3 regions of the Shewanella sp. SM69 genome follow, and region 3 is predicted to be linked to each of the others. Evidence: predicted binding sites of a transcription regulator. Region 3 holds the regulator's gene; each other region holds the start of a gene.

Region 1 (4,955 bases), on a different contig from region 3:
AAGGTTTTGTGAAAAACCGTTATATTGGCCGTACCTTCATCATGCCTGGTCAACAGGAGCGTAAGAAGTCAGTGCGTCGTAAGTTGAATGCGATTAACACTGAGTTCAAAGGCAAAAATGTCCTGTTGGTGGACGACTCTATCGTTCGCGGTACGACCTCAGAGCAAATCATCGAAATGGCCCGTGAAGCAGGTGCCAAGAAAGTGTACTTTGCCTCTGCCGCACCGGAAATTCGTTTCCCGAACGTGTATGGTATTGACATGCCAACGTCAAACGAGCTTATTGCCCACGGTCGTGATGCCGATGAAATCGCCAAGTTAATTGGTGCTGATGGCATTATTTTCCAAGACTTGCCAGATTTAATTGAAGCGGTAAGAATGGAGAATCCTGCGATTAAACGTTTCGAAACGTCCGTATTTGATGGTCACTACATCACGAACGACGTTGACCAAGCGTATTTAGATCACTTGACGCAACTGCGAAATGACGATGCTAAAGCCGATCGAAATAAAGATATCGGCACTAACTTAGAGCTGCATAACGTCTGTCACCCATAAGGATTGTGGGTAATTTAGTATCGTAAAGTTTGTGTCCTTTTTGTTCTAAACGATACAAAAAAGCCAGTGAGAAATCACTGGCTTTTTAATGGCTTATATTTGCTTAACGGAGCATAGTGGTAACGTCTACGTATTTATACGTTGCACTGTTTCAGTCATTACATTTTCTTCAGCGTGTTTGCGTTCAACCCAGTAATCCGCATTTTTAATCCCCAGTTTTACCGGGTCAAAAAGTGGCTCTATGCCGAGTGCTTGCTGTGATTCATAATCTTTAAGGCAAGTGAATGCGGTTTTCCTTAATAGAATAATGGCAATAATATTGAGCCATGCCATAAGTCCGACACCAATGTCACCCATTCCCCAAGCCATATCAGCCGTTTTAACTGTGCCGTATACGGTTGAGCCAATGATCACGACTTTGAGAACGACCATGAACCAAGGATGATTTACTTTACGGTTAATATAGGCAATGTTGGTCTCAGCAATGTAGTAATAAGCCACTATGGTCGTAAAGGCGAAGAAGAACAGTGCGATAGCCACAAAGATATTGCCAAATCCTGGCATCATACTTTCCATTGCCGTTTGTACGTAGCCTGGTCCTGCAGCGACTCCGGCAATGCCGGTATAAAGCGCCGCACCGTCAGGGCCCTGAACATTATACAGTCCTGTAATAAGCAGCATGAAACCAGTTGCAGAGCAAACGAATAAGGTGTCGATATACACAGAAAAAGCTTGAACTAACCCTTGTTTGGCTGGATGGCTTACCGCCGCTGCAGATGAGGCGTGTGGCGCTGTACCTTGACCCGCTTCGTTGGAGTAAATCCCCCGCTTTACCCCCCACATGATGGCTAAGCCTAAAATGGCACCAAAACCCGCATCAAAGCCAAAGGCACTTTTGATAATTAACCATAAAATACCCGGTAGCTGGCCAATATTTAGCGCTATGATGACACAAGCCACTATGATGTAACCCAGTGCCATAAAGGGGACGACGGCACTGGCAAAGTGAGCGATACGTTTTACACCGCCAAAAATGATAAAGCCAAGAAGCATAGCCAGTATGGCTGCAGTCACATTAGGATCTATGTTGAAAGCGGTTTTTAAACTTGAACCAATCGAGTTAGCTTGTACGCCCGGCAGCAGGATCCCGCAAGCAAATATGGTCGCAATTGCAAATACCCATGCATACCATTTCATGCCTAAGCCTTTTTCAATATAAAAAGCAGGCCCACCACGATACTCGCCATTGATTTTTTCTTTATAGACTTGACCTAAGGTCGATTCAACGAAGGCGGAGCTGGCACCGAGAAAGGCAACCATCCACATCCAAAATAAAGCGCCAGGACCACCAAAGGTGATTGCTGTGGCAACCCCTGCAATATTACCTGTACCGACTCGGCCCGCTAATGTCATCGCGAGTGCTTGAAAAGACGACACTCCCGCATCAGTACTCTTACCATCAAACATCAGGCGGATCATTTCTGGCAGATGGCGCAGCTGCAAAAATCGAGTGCGAAGGGAGAAATAGAGCCCGACACCTAGGCAAAGAAAAATAAGTGCAGGGCTCCAAATTACACTATTGATCGCGTTGACAATCTCATTCATAGACTCCGATTCCTTTATTGTGTTGTTTTAGCAGAGTTTTTAGTTTTACGGTTATTCAACAGATGTTGAGTTAGGACATTCACTTTTGATTAAGACATTTTTTGTAAATATCCAAGATACTCAACATAACTATTTTTTAGGGAGCTTCATAGTTAAAGTGTTAAATATTTGAAACCAATGTGTTTTGAAATTGAGTTTTAGCATGGGTAAATAGAGCGGAGGGGCGAGTTAACTCGAAATACGGTAGTGATTTATTATGAATGTCAGTTATCCCATTACCCAAAGTAGCATCCACACGCCGAATAAGCTGCTTAAGCTATGGCGCGTGATTTGATGGCTGAGTAATAGAGATAAACTCACAGCAATAGGAATGACGAGAATGAATCCCCATGCTAACGGCATATCGATGATTTTCATTTGTCCCAGCCAGGTACTGGTGAGCATGCTTATTGCGAGTAACATTAAGCTATGGAATATCAATAACTGATTGAATCTTAATATTAATGCTGGTGTTATTGTCATAGCCTGTCGCGCATTTATTGCAAACTGTCTCATAGTCACTCCTTAGTTATTTAGTGTATCTTATGCCTTGTTGAGAATCATTCGCAATTGAATTTACACTTAAGCTTTTACATTTAAGCTCGGTTTACTACAGAAATTTGCACTCAACTGGCGTTTGGGCTAAATTATACTGTAATTATATCCAGTACTTGGTGTTTGTATGATTCTCTATATCGCAGAAAAACCTAGCCTAGGGCGGGCCATTGCCGATGTATTGCCTAAACCCCATAAAAAAGGCGATGGATTTATCGAAGCCGCCAATGGCGATTGTGTGTCTTGGTGCGTTGGTCACTTGCTCGAGCAAGCAGAACCTGATGCCTATAATCCCGAATTTAAGTCTTGGAAATTCGAGCATTTGCCAATAGTGCCAGACAAGTGGCAACTAAAACCTAAGGCTGCGACCCGCAGCCAACTCACAGTGCTAAAACGATTAGTCAAACAAGCCAACACGCTGGTTAACGCGGGCGATCCCGACCGCGAAGGGCAGTTACTCGTGGATGAAGTGATTGCCTATCTTGGCGTGACGGGGGACAAGCTACATCAAACCCAGCGTTTACTGATCAGTGACTTAAACCCACAAGCTGTAAAACGGGCTCTAACGCAGCTACGCAGTAATCGCGAGTTTATTCCTTTATCCACATCGGCCTTAGCCCGCAGTCGTGCCGATTGGCTCTATGGCATGAATATGACGCGTGCGTACACCATCCAAGGTAAAAAGGTCGGTTATCAAGGCGTGTTATCCGTCGGCCGAGTACAAACGCCATTGCTTGGGCTAGTGGTGCGCCGTGATGAAGAGATTGCCCACTTTCAATCTAAGCCTTTTTATGAAGTACTGGCGCATTTGGCGACCGAGAAGCAAGAAACCTTCAGCGCCAAGTGGCAACCTAGCGAAGCTTGTCAGCCTTATATGGATGAAGAAGGACGAGTGTTAGTGAGAGGGTTAGCGCAAAATGTGGTGAGTCGCATCAGTGATAAACCCGCCTTAGTCACTCAATTAGTGGCTAAGGACAAGAAACAGAATCCACCATTGCCCTACAGCTTATCCGCGTTGCAAATTGATGCGGCGAAACGGTTTGGCATGAGTGCTAAGGATGTGCTCGATACCTGCCAGAGTTTGTATGAACGCCATAAACTCATTACTTACCCACGCTCCGACAGTCGTTATTTACCCGTTGAGCAACATAACCTTGCGCCTTCGGTACTTAAGGCGATAAGTGACGGTGCTGCTGAGTTATTGCAAGGTGCTGATGCACCCGATCCCCGTCTTAAATCTAAAGCATGGGATGATAAAAAAGTGGACGCCCATCACGCAATCGTCCCCACAGAGAAGACGGCTAACTTATCTAGCTTGAGTCAGCGTGAGAGGCAGTTATATCTTCATGTTGCTCGCCAGTACTTAGCCCAGTTTTATCCGGCTTATTGTTACAGTGAAACCACAGTGCAAGTGACAATCGAGGGTGGCTTATTTAATACCAAGGCGCGTCAGGATAAATCCCTCGGCTGGAAGCAACTCTTTGCCCGCCAAGAGCCAAATGGCAGTAAGGCGAGTGGCAACAAGTCGACGGAAGAAAGCGCAGGTAAGGACGATGAGGAGAATGACGAGTTTATTGGCCAATTACCGCCTTTGAAATTGGGACAGGCTTTGCATTGTACTCGTGGCGAATTGTTGGAGAAAAATACTCAACCACCAAAGGCCTTTACCGATGCCACTTTACTCGGAGCTATGACGGGTATTAGCCGTTATGTGACCGATCCTGAGATCCGTAAAATTCTTAAAGAAACCGACGGATTAGGTACAGAGGCTACCCGTGCAGGTATTATCGAATTGTTGTTCAAACGCGGTTTTTTACAACGCTTAGGTAAATCTATTGTCTCGACAGACGTGGGGAAAGGATTGATTAACAGCTTGCCCGCGAGTGCGACTACGCCGGATATGACAGCGCTTTGGGAAGCGAGCCTGAACGGCATTTGCCATAAAGAAACCTCTTATCAAGCCTTTATGCAGCCACTGCTCGGCACCTTATCCACGCTTATCCAGAATGCAGGCGCACAACTGCCAACCGCGCTTAATGGTTTACAAGGCCAAGGTTATCGTAAAACGGCAAGTAATAAATCCGGTTATCGTAAGTCGCCTTACCGCAAAGCCTCGAGCTCGGCAAAACGGGCAGGCACTGCAAGTACAGCTAAAAGCAGTGTGAAGAAGTCAGTGGCTAGTGCTGGCGCAAGGAGTCG
Region 2 (4,955 bases), on a different contig from region 3:
GTGTCGCCGAACGCAGACGTTATCGGCATAAATTGAAAGAACAGCAAAGTGCCCAAGAAATTACCACCTTGGCCACTATGCTTGAGCGTGAACGTATCGCGCGGGATCTACACGACATTATGGGGCATAGCCTATCTTCCATCGCCCTTAAGGCTGAGCTAGCCGAAAAGCTAATCGCAAAACAAGAATATGAACTCGCATCAACCCAATTGACTGAGCTAGGACAAATTGCGAGGGAAAGTTTAAGCCAGATCCGCCACACAGTGTCAGACTACAAACACAAGGGCCTAGAGAGTTGCGTGACGCAGCTTTGTAAATCCTTAAGGGATAAAGGCTTAAGTGTCGAGCTCAGTGGTGAGCTACCCAAGCTAGGTGCAAGCACAGAAAGCCAACTGAGTTTGATCCTCACCGAACTCATTAATAATATTCTTCGCCATAGCGGTGCAAGTGAATGCTCTATCCACTTTTCTAAGCAATCAGACCGCCTGCTGCTAGAAGTCAAAGACAATGCCGCGGCCAAACCTTTTATAGAAGGTAATGGCCTCACTGGTATACGCGAGCGTCTCGACAGTTTAGGCGGCAGCTTGAGCTATAATCTCGAACAGGGATATACCTTTACCGTCAGTTTACCTTTGCAGGGAGCAACACATTAATGAAGATTTTATTGGCGGAAGATCAAGCTATGGTGCGAGGAGCACTCGCCGCACTCCTTACGCTTGCAGGGGGTTTTAGTATCACCCAAGCGAGTGACGGTGACGAAGCTCTAAGCTTACTCAAACAGCAAAGCTTTGATCTCTTGCTAACGGATATCGAAATGCCCGGCCGCACAGGCTTAGAGCTGGCCACATGGTTAAAGGAGCAACATAGCCAAACTAAGGTTGTGGTCATTACCACCTTCGGCCGTGCGGGCTATATTAAACGTGCCATCGAAGCGGGTGTGGGCGGCTTTCTGCTTAAAGATGCGCCCTCGGAAACCTTAGTCAACGCGATTCAACAAGTGATGGCGGGAAAACGAGTGATCGATCCTGAACTTGCCATGATGGCGATTGGCGATGTCGACCCGCTCAACGACAAAGAACGCCGCGCTCTTCGTCTCGCTAGCGAAGGCAAATCCACCTCCGACATCGCCGAAACTCTTTTTATCGCCGAAGGGACTGTTCGCAACTACCTCTCAGAAGCCATAGCCAAACTCAATGCCAGTAATCGAATCGATGCAGCCCGCATTGCCAAGCAAAAAGGCTGGTTGTAATAACACTCACAGTTAACCACGCTTTCAGCCTAACGATATCTTATCAACAATTTTGTGGTCTTAAGGCCACAGAAGGATATTAGCTATGCTTCCAAACAAAATTTGATAACACCCTAATTCCCCTTGAGATTGCCTTACGCTTATTCTCTGTTAATATATGTATAAATTCACAGTGATTGAGTGCTAACGACTTGCAGCAATTGGATCTTGTTCCGATCACCGACCTCAAAGGCGTCGCCAAAAAGGTCGCGGAGAAACTCGCAAAGCTCGGCATCACAACAGTACAAGATCTGCTGTTTCACTTACCCCTGCGCTACGAAGACAGAACCCAAATCTATCCCATTGCCGCCCTCAGCCTAGGCGGTTACGGCACTATAGAAGCTGAAATCCAATCGACACAAATCATCCAAGGCCGCAAGCGCATGCTGGTCTGCAATGTGCGCGACGATACGGGCAGCTTAAGCCTGCGCTTCTTTAACTTTTCCGTTGCTCAGCGTAATGCCATGCAAAATGGTTTGATGATCCGCGCCTATGGTGAAGTGCGCCGTGGTAGTCATCAAGCTGAGATAGTGCATCCAGAATATAAAGTGGTGTATCCCGGTGAAGATGTTCACCTGAGTGATACCCTAACGCCGATTTATCCCACGACTGAGGGCTTAAAACAGGCGAGTTGGTTAAAGCTGACGGAGCAAGCCTTGGTATTGCTGGAAGAGGGTGGCTTAACTGAGCTGCTGCCACCACAATTGCAACCTAACAACATCAGCCTTAAACAAGCGCTGCAGACGCTACATCGCCCGCCTGCGGGGATCTCTCAGTTCGATTTAGAGCTAGGTCAACACCCTGCCCAGCAACGACTCGTGCAGGAAGAATTACTCGCCCACAATCTCAGCATGTTACGCCTAAGGCAGCGCAGTAATTTAGATGCCGCTGTCACCATGCAGGCCACGGGACAGTTGCTCAATCCCTTCCTCGCGGCTTTGCCCTTTAAGCCGACTGGCGCCCAGCAAAGAGTCGTGGCTGATATAGGCAAAGATTTAGAAAAACCGCACCCTATGATGCGCTTAGTGCAAGGGGATGTTGGCTCGGGCAAAACCTTAGTCGCGGCGATGGCGGCATTACAAGCGATTGAAAACGGTTATCAAGTTGCCATGATGGCACCGACCGAGTTATTGGCCGAGCAACATGCAACTAACTTTGCCGCTTGGTTTGAGCCACTCGGACTTAAGGTAGGTTGGCTGGCGGGAAAACTTAAAGGCAAGGCCAGAACCCAATCCCTTGCGGATATTGAATCTGGCGCAGCCCAGATGGTGATTGGGACCCATGCCATCTTCCAGCAGCATGTGGTCTTTAGCAAACTCGCGTTAATTATTATCGATGAGCAACACAGATTCGGCGTACACCAACGCTTAGGCCTGCGGGAAAAGGGCGTGAGCCAAGGTTTCCACCCGCATCAATTGATCATGACAGCCACACCCATTCCCCGCACGCTGGCGATGACGGCCTATGCAGATCTCGACACGTCCATTATCGATGAGCTGCCGCCGGGGCGAACTCCAGTGACCACTGTGGCGATTGCTGATTTACGCCGTAACGAAGTGCTTGAACGGGTCCGCAACGCTGTCATTAGCGACCAACGTCAGGCCTATTGGGTATGTACTCTGATTGAAGAATCCGAAGTACTCGAATGCCAAGCCGCCGAAGACACAGCCGAAGAACTGCGCCTCGCCCTGCCCGAGCTCAATATTGGCCTAGTGCATGGCAGATTAAAGAGCGCCGAGAAACAGCAAATCATGGCCGACTTTAAGGCAGGCATTATTCATCTACTGGTAGCGACAACCGTGATTGAAGTGGGCGTCGACGTGCCCAATGCCAGCCTGATGATCATTGAAAACCCTGAACGTTTAGGTCTAGCACAACTACATCAACTGCGCGGACGAGTCGGTCGAGGCGCCATCGCAAGCCATTGTGTGTTACTCTACAAGGCGCCGTTGAGCCATACCGCCACCCAAAGACTGAGTGTACTCAGACAAAGCAATGATGGTTTCATCATAGCGCAGAAAGATTTAGAAATTCGTGGTCCGGGTGAAGTGCTTGGCACTAAGCAGACGGGACTGGCTGAGCTCAAAATTGCCGATCTGGTGCGCGATCAAGCTTTGATCCCACACATTCAGAAATTAGCGAGCCATGTAATGGCGCAAGCTCCCGAAAAAGTCGATGCAATTATTTTACGTTGGCTCGGGCACAGACAGCACTATGTGCAGGCTTAAGCCGTAAATATTAAAGGGTAAAGAACGAGGCGTAACATCTGCCTTTACTCGAAATAAATTGTTTATGTTCAGCTAAGCGCTATAGACAAGCGCATGGAAACTTGCAAAATGAACCTGCGGCCTTCAAATAGCCCGCTCTTGCACTTTAATGTTAGCTGCATGTATTCACCAAGTTACCTTGACACTCAAGCGAAGGATGTAAAATGCAAGTTAATCAAGATGATAGAATAACACCTCAAGAGACTTCTTCTAGCAGCAATCGCTTTGCGCTTTTTGCGATAGTGCTCGTCGTGCTACTTTCTGCCGGAGGATATTATTACTACAGCGGTGATTCTGACTCACCTAAACTCATTCCTAACGCCCCTATTGTATTGCCTGAAACACCGCCATCTGAACCTATGACGCTCGAAAGTACGCCAGAGCCTGAAACCACAGAGACGACGCCTGCCGTTACAGAAACGAACACCAATAGCACTGAAACCACTGCAGTGGCAGAGCCTGAAGTTGTCGTAGAACCTGTGCCTGTGCTGGCTGAAAGTGATGCATTTGTGCAACAAAAAGCCCTCGCCATGATCAATAACAATGTGCTGAGTTCTTCGTTAGTGCAGCAAGATCTCGTCCGCCAATTTGTGGTATTCGTGGATAACCTAGCTCAGGGTGAATTAACCCGTAAAGTTAGCCCACTTAAAGGACCAGAGAAGCTGTTCTCAGTCTCAGAAATCACCAACAAAGTGTATTTAAATCCTGAGGGTTTCCACAGATACGATGCCTATGTTGACTCGATTGCCAAAATGGACGAACAGGGCTTAATCACAACTTACAAGCAACTGACGCCGCTCCTAGAGGAAGCCTTTACCGAACTCGGCTACAGCAACGCCAAATTTAACGACAGAATGCTGCAAGCGATTAAAATGTTACTCGCAGCACCTATTATTGAAGATCCGATTGAGCTGAATTCAATTAGCGTTAACTATCAATTCGTTGACCCTAACTTAGAGGCACTACCCAGTGCACAAAAACTGTTGATCCGTATGGGTCCAGAAAATACTCGCAAGTTGAAAGTAGCGCTGCGTAAAATCGAGAATCAATTGTCGCAATAGGTTATCAAGCTCATGCCAAAAGGCGCTCAGTGCGCCTTTTTTCATTTTAACCTGTAAGTTAAAGTGTCTGCGAAATCAGATAGCCACTGCGATATTTGTTACTCAATGTCGAATAAGTGCTGTAAATCACAGCACTTGATCCCATTCCGTTAACCCGCACAATGCAAATGGCTTCATAAAAAGAAGGGGCATAGTGTAGAATGACCACGCTGTAGAGGGCATTTCGAGCGTCATTCTTCTAACGCGTATACTCCTCACTATGGTATGACAATCCATTAATGTTCTAACTTAGTTAGGGATAACTAAGACAGCTTAAATTTAGTGTCGAGGCAAAGTAGT
Region 3 (4,955 bases):
AATTTCGATCAATAAATTGCCGATCGCAAGGAAGAAGGTAATGATCATACCGCCGAGCATAATCGTGGTAATCCGATCCACGGCTTTAGTACTGATCAACACTATGCTCGCCAATACTATGGCGAACACTAGCCCTGCCACACTTTGCGGTAACTCAATTCCCATGCCCTGCAAGCTGTGATTCACAATCGAACCACCGCCGCTGATATAGGCATAAGTCAAAATATACAACACGAAAGCGATAGAAACGCCGTTCACTATCCGCCAAAACTGCCCAAGAGTTTGCTTGCTTAAGGTATCGAAGCTAGCACCGGGTTCGAAATGTAAATTGGTTTCGAGCAACAATAAACCCGACATCAACATGCAAAACCAAATACCCAATAACATTAAAATCGAATAGCCAAACCACATACCTGCACCGACCACGGGCAGAGAAAACATCCCAGCACCTACGGTCGTGCCAGCAATAATCATGGCACCACCAAGCAAGGACTTACCTGCGGGCTTATGCTTAGCCGCATTCATATGATTTGCCATTAAACTGTGTGCTCCGCGGTGACACTCGCCACTATCGTTTGTCTCACTGACGGACGTAATAAGCTATTGGCCTGATCTCGTATGCGATTGATATTGGACTTATCTTCACTATCCGCCAGATATCCCAATTCTTTAAGCTTCACGCTCAAAGTACCGTAGAGTTTTTTATCGTAGAACTCAGGCGCGGTAATGCCATGTAAAGCCCCTAAACGCTGGGCGAGTAAATGGCTCTCAGACTCAAGTTCTGAGCGCTCCATCTTAGGTCTGTTCGCTAACAGATTGAAAATAATAGCGTAGCGTTGCAAAGTTTCACTCACTGAACTGGCTAACAACAATAATTGGCTTGAGTGCTCAGGCACGACAGCTAAAGTATCTGTCTCAACCACTAAACCTTGCCCAATCAGGAAATCCAGCACTTGCTCAACATAGGCTGGTAAGTCTTTAATTCCCATGAAGAGTTCGGCTTTCAGCAGTGGATAAAAATCGGCAACGATTGAAACCACTTGCTGGCGCGGGATCTGTTCATTGTGGGTTAAACAACTCGCAATTAATGAAGGAACAATAAATAAGTGAATGATATTGTTACGATAGTAAGTCATAGACACAGCCTGACTCGCTTCGATAGACACTATTTCCCCTAAAGGATCGGCACTAACAACAAACTTGTTCAGCTCTAAACCTTGCTGCACTAAATGCTTACCATCACCTTCGGCAACAGATGTATAAGAAGTGTAAGGCACTTTTTTGAGTAGGGTCAGATACAAATCAAGCTGACGCTCCAGCAGACTACGTTCTAAGGCGTTTTGATCTGTCGCCAGTAAAACTAAGCTAGTCAAAGTCACAGAACTCGCGGCTGCGGCATCATTGATACGCGTCATCACCCGATTAGCCAGCACGTTTACCGCTGGCGTTAACCAACTTGGTTTCTGCTCGGGATCATCGGCCAACTCAGCACGCCAGTTTGGCGCACGCTCATTTAAGAAATTTTGCAGGGTAATAGGCTCGCCAAAATTCACATAACCTTGGCCGAAATTACCTAATTTACGAATGGCACCGAACACCTGCCACACAGATTCTTTTTTCTTTTTCTTACCGCTTAACTCTTTATGGTAAGTCGCTACTTCCATCACATGGTCATAGCCTAAATACACAGGCACAAGTGTGACAGGACGTTCAATACCGCGCAGTACGCTGTTCATCGTCATGGCGATCATGCCAGTTTTCGGCGCCAACAGACGGCCAGTACGTGAACGGCCACCTTCGGAGAAGTATTCCACCGAATAACCTTTAGCAAACAGCTGATCTAAATACTCACGAAATACTGCGGTGTACAGCTTGTTACCATTAAAACTACGGCGGATGAAGAAGGCACCACCGCGACGGAACATAGGTCCCGCGGGCCAGAAATTGAGGTTGATGCCAGCAGCAATGTGCGGCGGAACCATGCCTTGATAATACAAAATATACGATAACAGCAGGTAATCCATGTGGCTGCGATGGCAAGGCACATAAACAATCTCGTGGCCATCATGGTGCAACTGCCGAACTTGCTCGGCGCCTTTAATGTTGATCCCGCTGTAAAGCTTGTTCCACAGCCAAGTTAAGAAACGCTCGGCAATGCGCACTAAACTGTCTGAGTAATCGGCAGCGATTTCATCGAGGTACTCAATAGCCGTCTCGCGCGCTTGGGTCTCAGAAATCTTTTTACTGGCGGCTTCTTCTTGAATCGCTTTGCGCAGCGACTCAGATTTGAGCAACGAATGAAACAGTGCTTGGCGGTTTGGCAGCACAGGCCCTGTCATTACCTTACGTTGACGACGGAAATGCACGCGCGCAACCCGTGCTAACTTATGGGCAATCCCCATGTCGGTGCCATGTTCGTCAGCCATGTAACGCAGGGATACGGCATTCGAAAACTGCACGAAGTTATGTCGACCTAAGAACAGAATCATCAAGCACTTGCGCAACCAAGTCGGGTTTTCCCGCTCAAATACGGCCGCCTTCATAGTGTCGTCTTCTTTCCCTGGCGTGCGACCCCAATACAAGCTCACGGGCACCAGTTGAATATCCAATTCAGGACGTTCCTTATGCACGGCTAACAAACGCATAAAGCATTCGAGGAAAGGCTCATTACCAGCACGTTCGCCAAATAGTGGCTTACGTCCTTGAAGACAGACAACCCGAGGCGCAGTCACACCATTAGCCACTAGAGGCTCATAAGGGCTTGGTAAGCCTAACTTAGCCGTTATTTCGCTCAAAGCAGCGATGTCACTGAGGGATTCTGTTTTCATCACATAAACAAGGGGTCTGGAAGCATCCAGATTCAGATCGGCAAAGGGATCCTGAGGCACCACAATAGTGTGCACTAAGTGTTTTTGGATCCAACGTAATGATTTCAACCAAAGAGAGTCGTGTTTAGGCATTATTCTTATGCAATTAAGTGCGTTTACTAGCCCGATAGAATACCAGACTATGGGCAATATTCGCTAATTCTCTCCAACATAGCTAAAAAGTGGTTAATACTTGCGCTGCAAATAATACTGTATATACTAACAGTAACTGTATAGAAAAACAGGAAACACCATGAGACCTTTGACGCCACGCCAAGCTGAAATATTAGAGCTAATTAAACGAAATATTGCCGATACTGGCATGCCACCCACTCGGGCAGAAATCGCAACCCGTTTAGGTTTTAAGAGCGCCAATGCGGCTGAAGAACACCTTAAAGCGTTGGCGAAAAAGGGCTGCATTGAGATCATGCCTGGCACATCTCGGGGCATTCGTCTGCCTGCGGAAATCGAAGATTTGACTGAAACAGGTTTACCGCTCATCGGCCAAGTGGCCGCAGGTGAACCTATCCTCGCCCAAGAACATGTTGAACAGTACTACCAAGTCGACCCAAGCATGTTCCATCCCGCCGCCGATTTTTTACTGCGAGTAAAAGGCGACAGCATGAAAAATATCGGCATTCTCGAAGGTGATTTGCTGGCAGTTCATAAAGTAGAACAAGCTAGAAATGGTCAAGTGGTTGTCGCTAGAGTCGATGACGATGTCACTGTTAAACGTTTCGAAAAAAAAGGTAATGTAGTCTATCTACATGCCGAAAATGAAGATTACTCCCCGATTAAAGTGGATTTAGGCTTCCAAAGTTTAACAATTGAAGGACTCGCCGTCGGTGTGATCCGTAATGGAGATTGGCTATGAATAAACTACTTGGCAATGCCCCCCGCCATCCGGGCCTGTGGCTCGATGAAGTCCGTGATGCTGACTATGACTGGCACCATGCGCCCATCGCCTGCATGCCAACTAAGACTCAAGGTCGCCAAGAATTAATTCATCTGAGTGCACAACTCGCTCAGTTAAGCCAACAGGGCCGTTGGTTAGTGCTCATCAACCCTCCAAGTATTGGCTACAAGCAAATGCTCGCCAGCGCAGGTGTGCGTATGGATAGAGTTTTGCTGGTACATGCTAAAGATGAAGTCGAAACCCTGTGGGCAATGGAAAAAGCCCTGACAAGTGGTACGTCCAGTGCAGTCATTACTTGGACTCAATCATTGGATGCGCGGGATAATCGACGCCTACAAATCGTGGCTAAAAGTGCCCGAGCTATGGGCATAGTGCTTGAAGACGTAAACAGTCACTTACATGCCGACGTACGCATTGAGCAAGGCAATCTCTTCGGTCAGCAATCTTTTTTTAGCGCTGTACACTAAATATTCATTTAATTTTTACCTTGAAAGCCGCCTCACCTATGAATGTGAGGCTTTTTTTTGGCAATTTTTCAGATAATTAGATAAATAAGTGATCTTGATCAATATTTAAACAGCAAGTATGGTTGGTTAAGTCGGTGATGATATATCACCTTCCGTGGTCAATGAATCGAGTATTTATCGAACTCGAAGCGCCACTAAAAATAGAGAACAGATTTATTTCAGCAGTATGTGCCAGCGTGGCTAATTACCAGCAGTAACAATACTTGATTAAAAGTAACAGCCGCCAACGCACGTTGAAGTCAAAAAAGCTTTTTTGGGAACTGAAGAGTTTGCATAGAGTTGAGACTTACTGTGTTGCTCTTCTTTGTAGTTGCTATTCGCAATTGGCAGAGGAGAAGTCTTGTGAAGCAATTGTTGTATTGTTTACTCGTGGTGCTTTTCGCACCACCGTTGACCGCCGCGGACATGCGGTTCAACATGACCCCTGGCGTGACCGAGATCAGTGGCAAGGTTTATCACTTGCACATGACCATTTTGTATATCTGCTGCGCAATAGGCCTAGTGGTCTTTGGCGTCATGATTTACGCCATGATCAACCACAGAAAATCCAAAGGCGCTGTCGCGTCCCACTTTCACGAAAGCACTAAAGTTGAAATCGCTTGGACGATTCTGCCATTTATCATTTTGATCTTAATGGCGATTCCA

Evidence for each region. Region 3 encodes LexA, which represses DNA repair genes until DNA is damaged. Its sites were predicted from a motif close to TACTGTATNNNNATACAGTA; they were not measured.
Region 1: a site for LexA is predicted at 2,852-2,871, ahead of L5M37_RS11445 (DNA topoisomerase III). Genes of this name have one in related genera too.
Region 2: a site for LexA is predicted at 1,405-1,424, ahead of recG (ATP-dependent DNA helicase RecG). Genes of this name have one in related genera too.

Annotation. Positions count from the first base shown of each region.
Region 1 covers NZ_JAKKRV010000007.1:98,540-103,494, reverse strand. The annotation lists gene purF (amidophosphoribosyltransferase) at 1-557, shown strand, start outside; gene L5M37_RS11455 (alanine/glycine:cation symporter family protein) at 684-2,162, opposite strand; gene L5M37_RS11450 (hypothetical protein) at 2,430-2,717, opposite strand; gene L5M37_RS11445 (DNA topoisomerase III) at 2,884-4,955, shown strand, end outside.
Region 2 covers NZ_JAKKRV010000017.1:18,804-23,758, reverse strand. The annotation lists gene L5M37_RS19135 (sensor histidine kinase) at 1-653, shown strand, start outside; gene L5M37_RS19130 (response regulator transcription factor) at 653-1,249, shown strand; gene recG (ATP-dependent DNA helicase RecG) at 1,441-3,516, shown strand; gene L5M37_RS19120 (DUF3014 domain-containing protein) at 3,720-4,616, shown strand; gene L5M37_RS19115 (beta-ketoacyl synthase chain length factor) at 4,954-4,955, shown strand, end outside.
Region 3 covers NZ_JAKKRV010000016.1:37,264-42,218, reverse strand. The annotation lists gene mtr (tryptophan permease) at 1-537, opposite strand, end outside; gene plsB (glycerol-3-phosphate 1-O-acyltransferase PlsB) at 537-2,960, opposite strand; gene lexA (transcriptional repressor LexA) at 3,121-3,741, shown strand; gene L5M37_RS18640 (cell division inhibitor SulA) at 3,738-4,250, shown strand; gene coxB (cytochrome c oxidase subunit II) at 4,653-4,955, shown strand, end outside.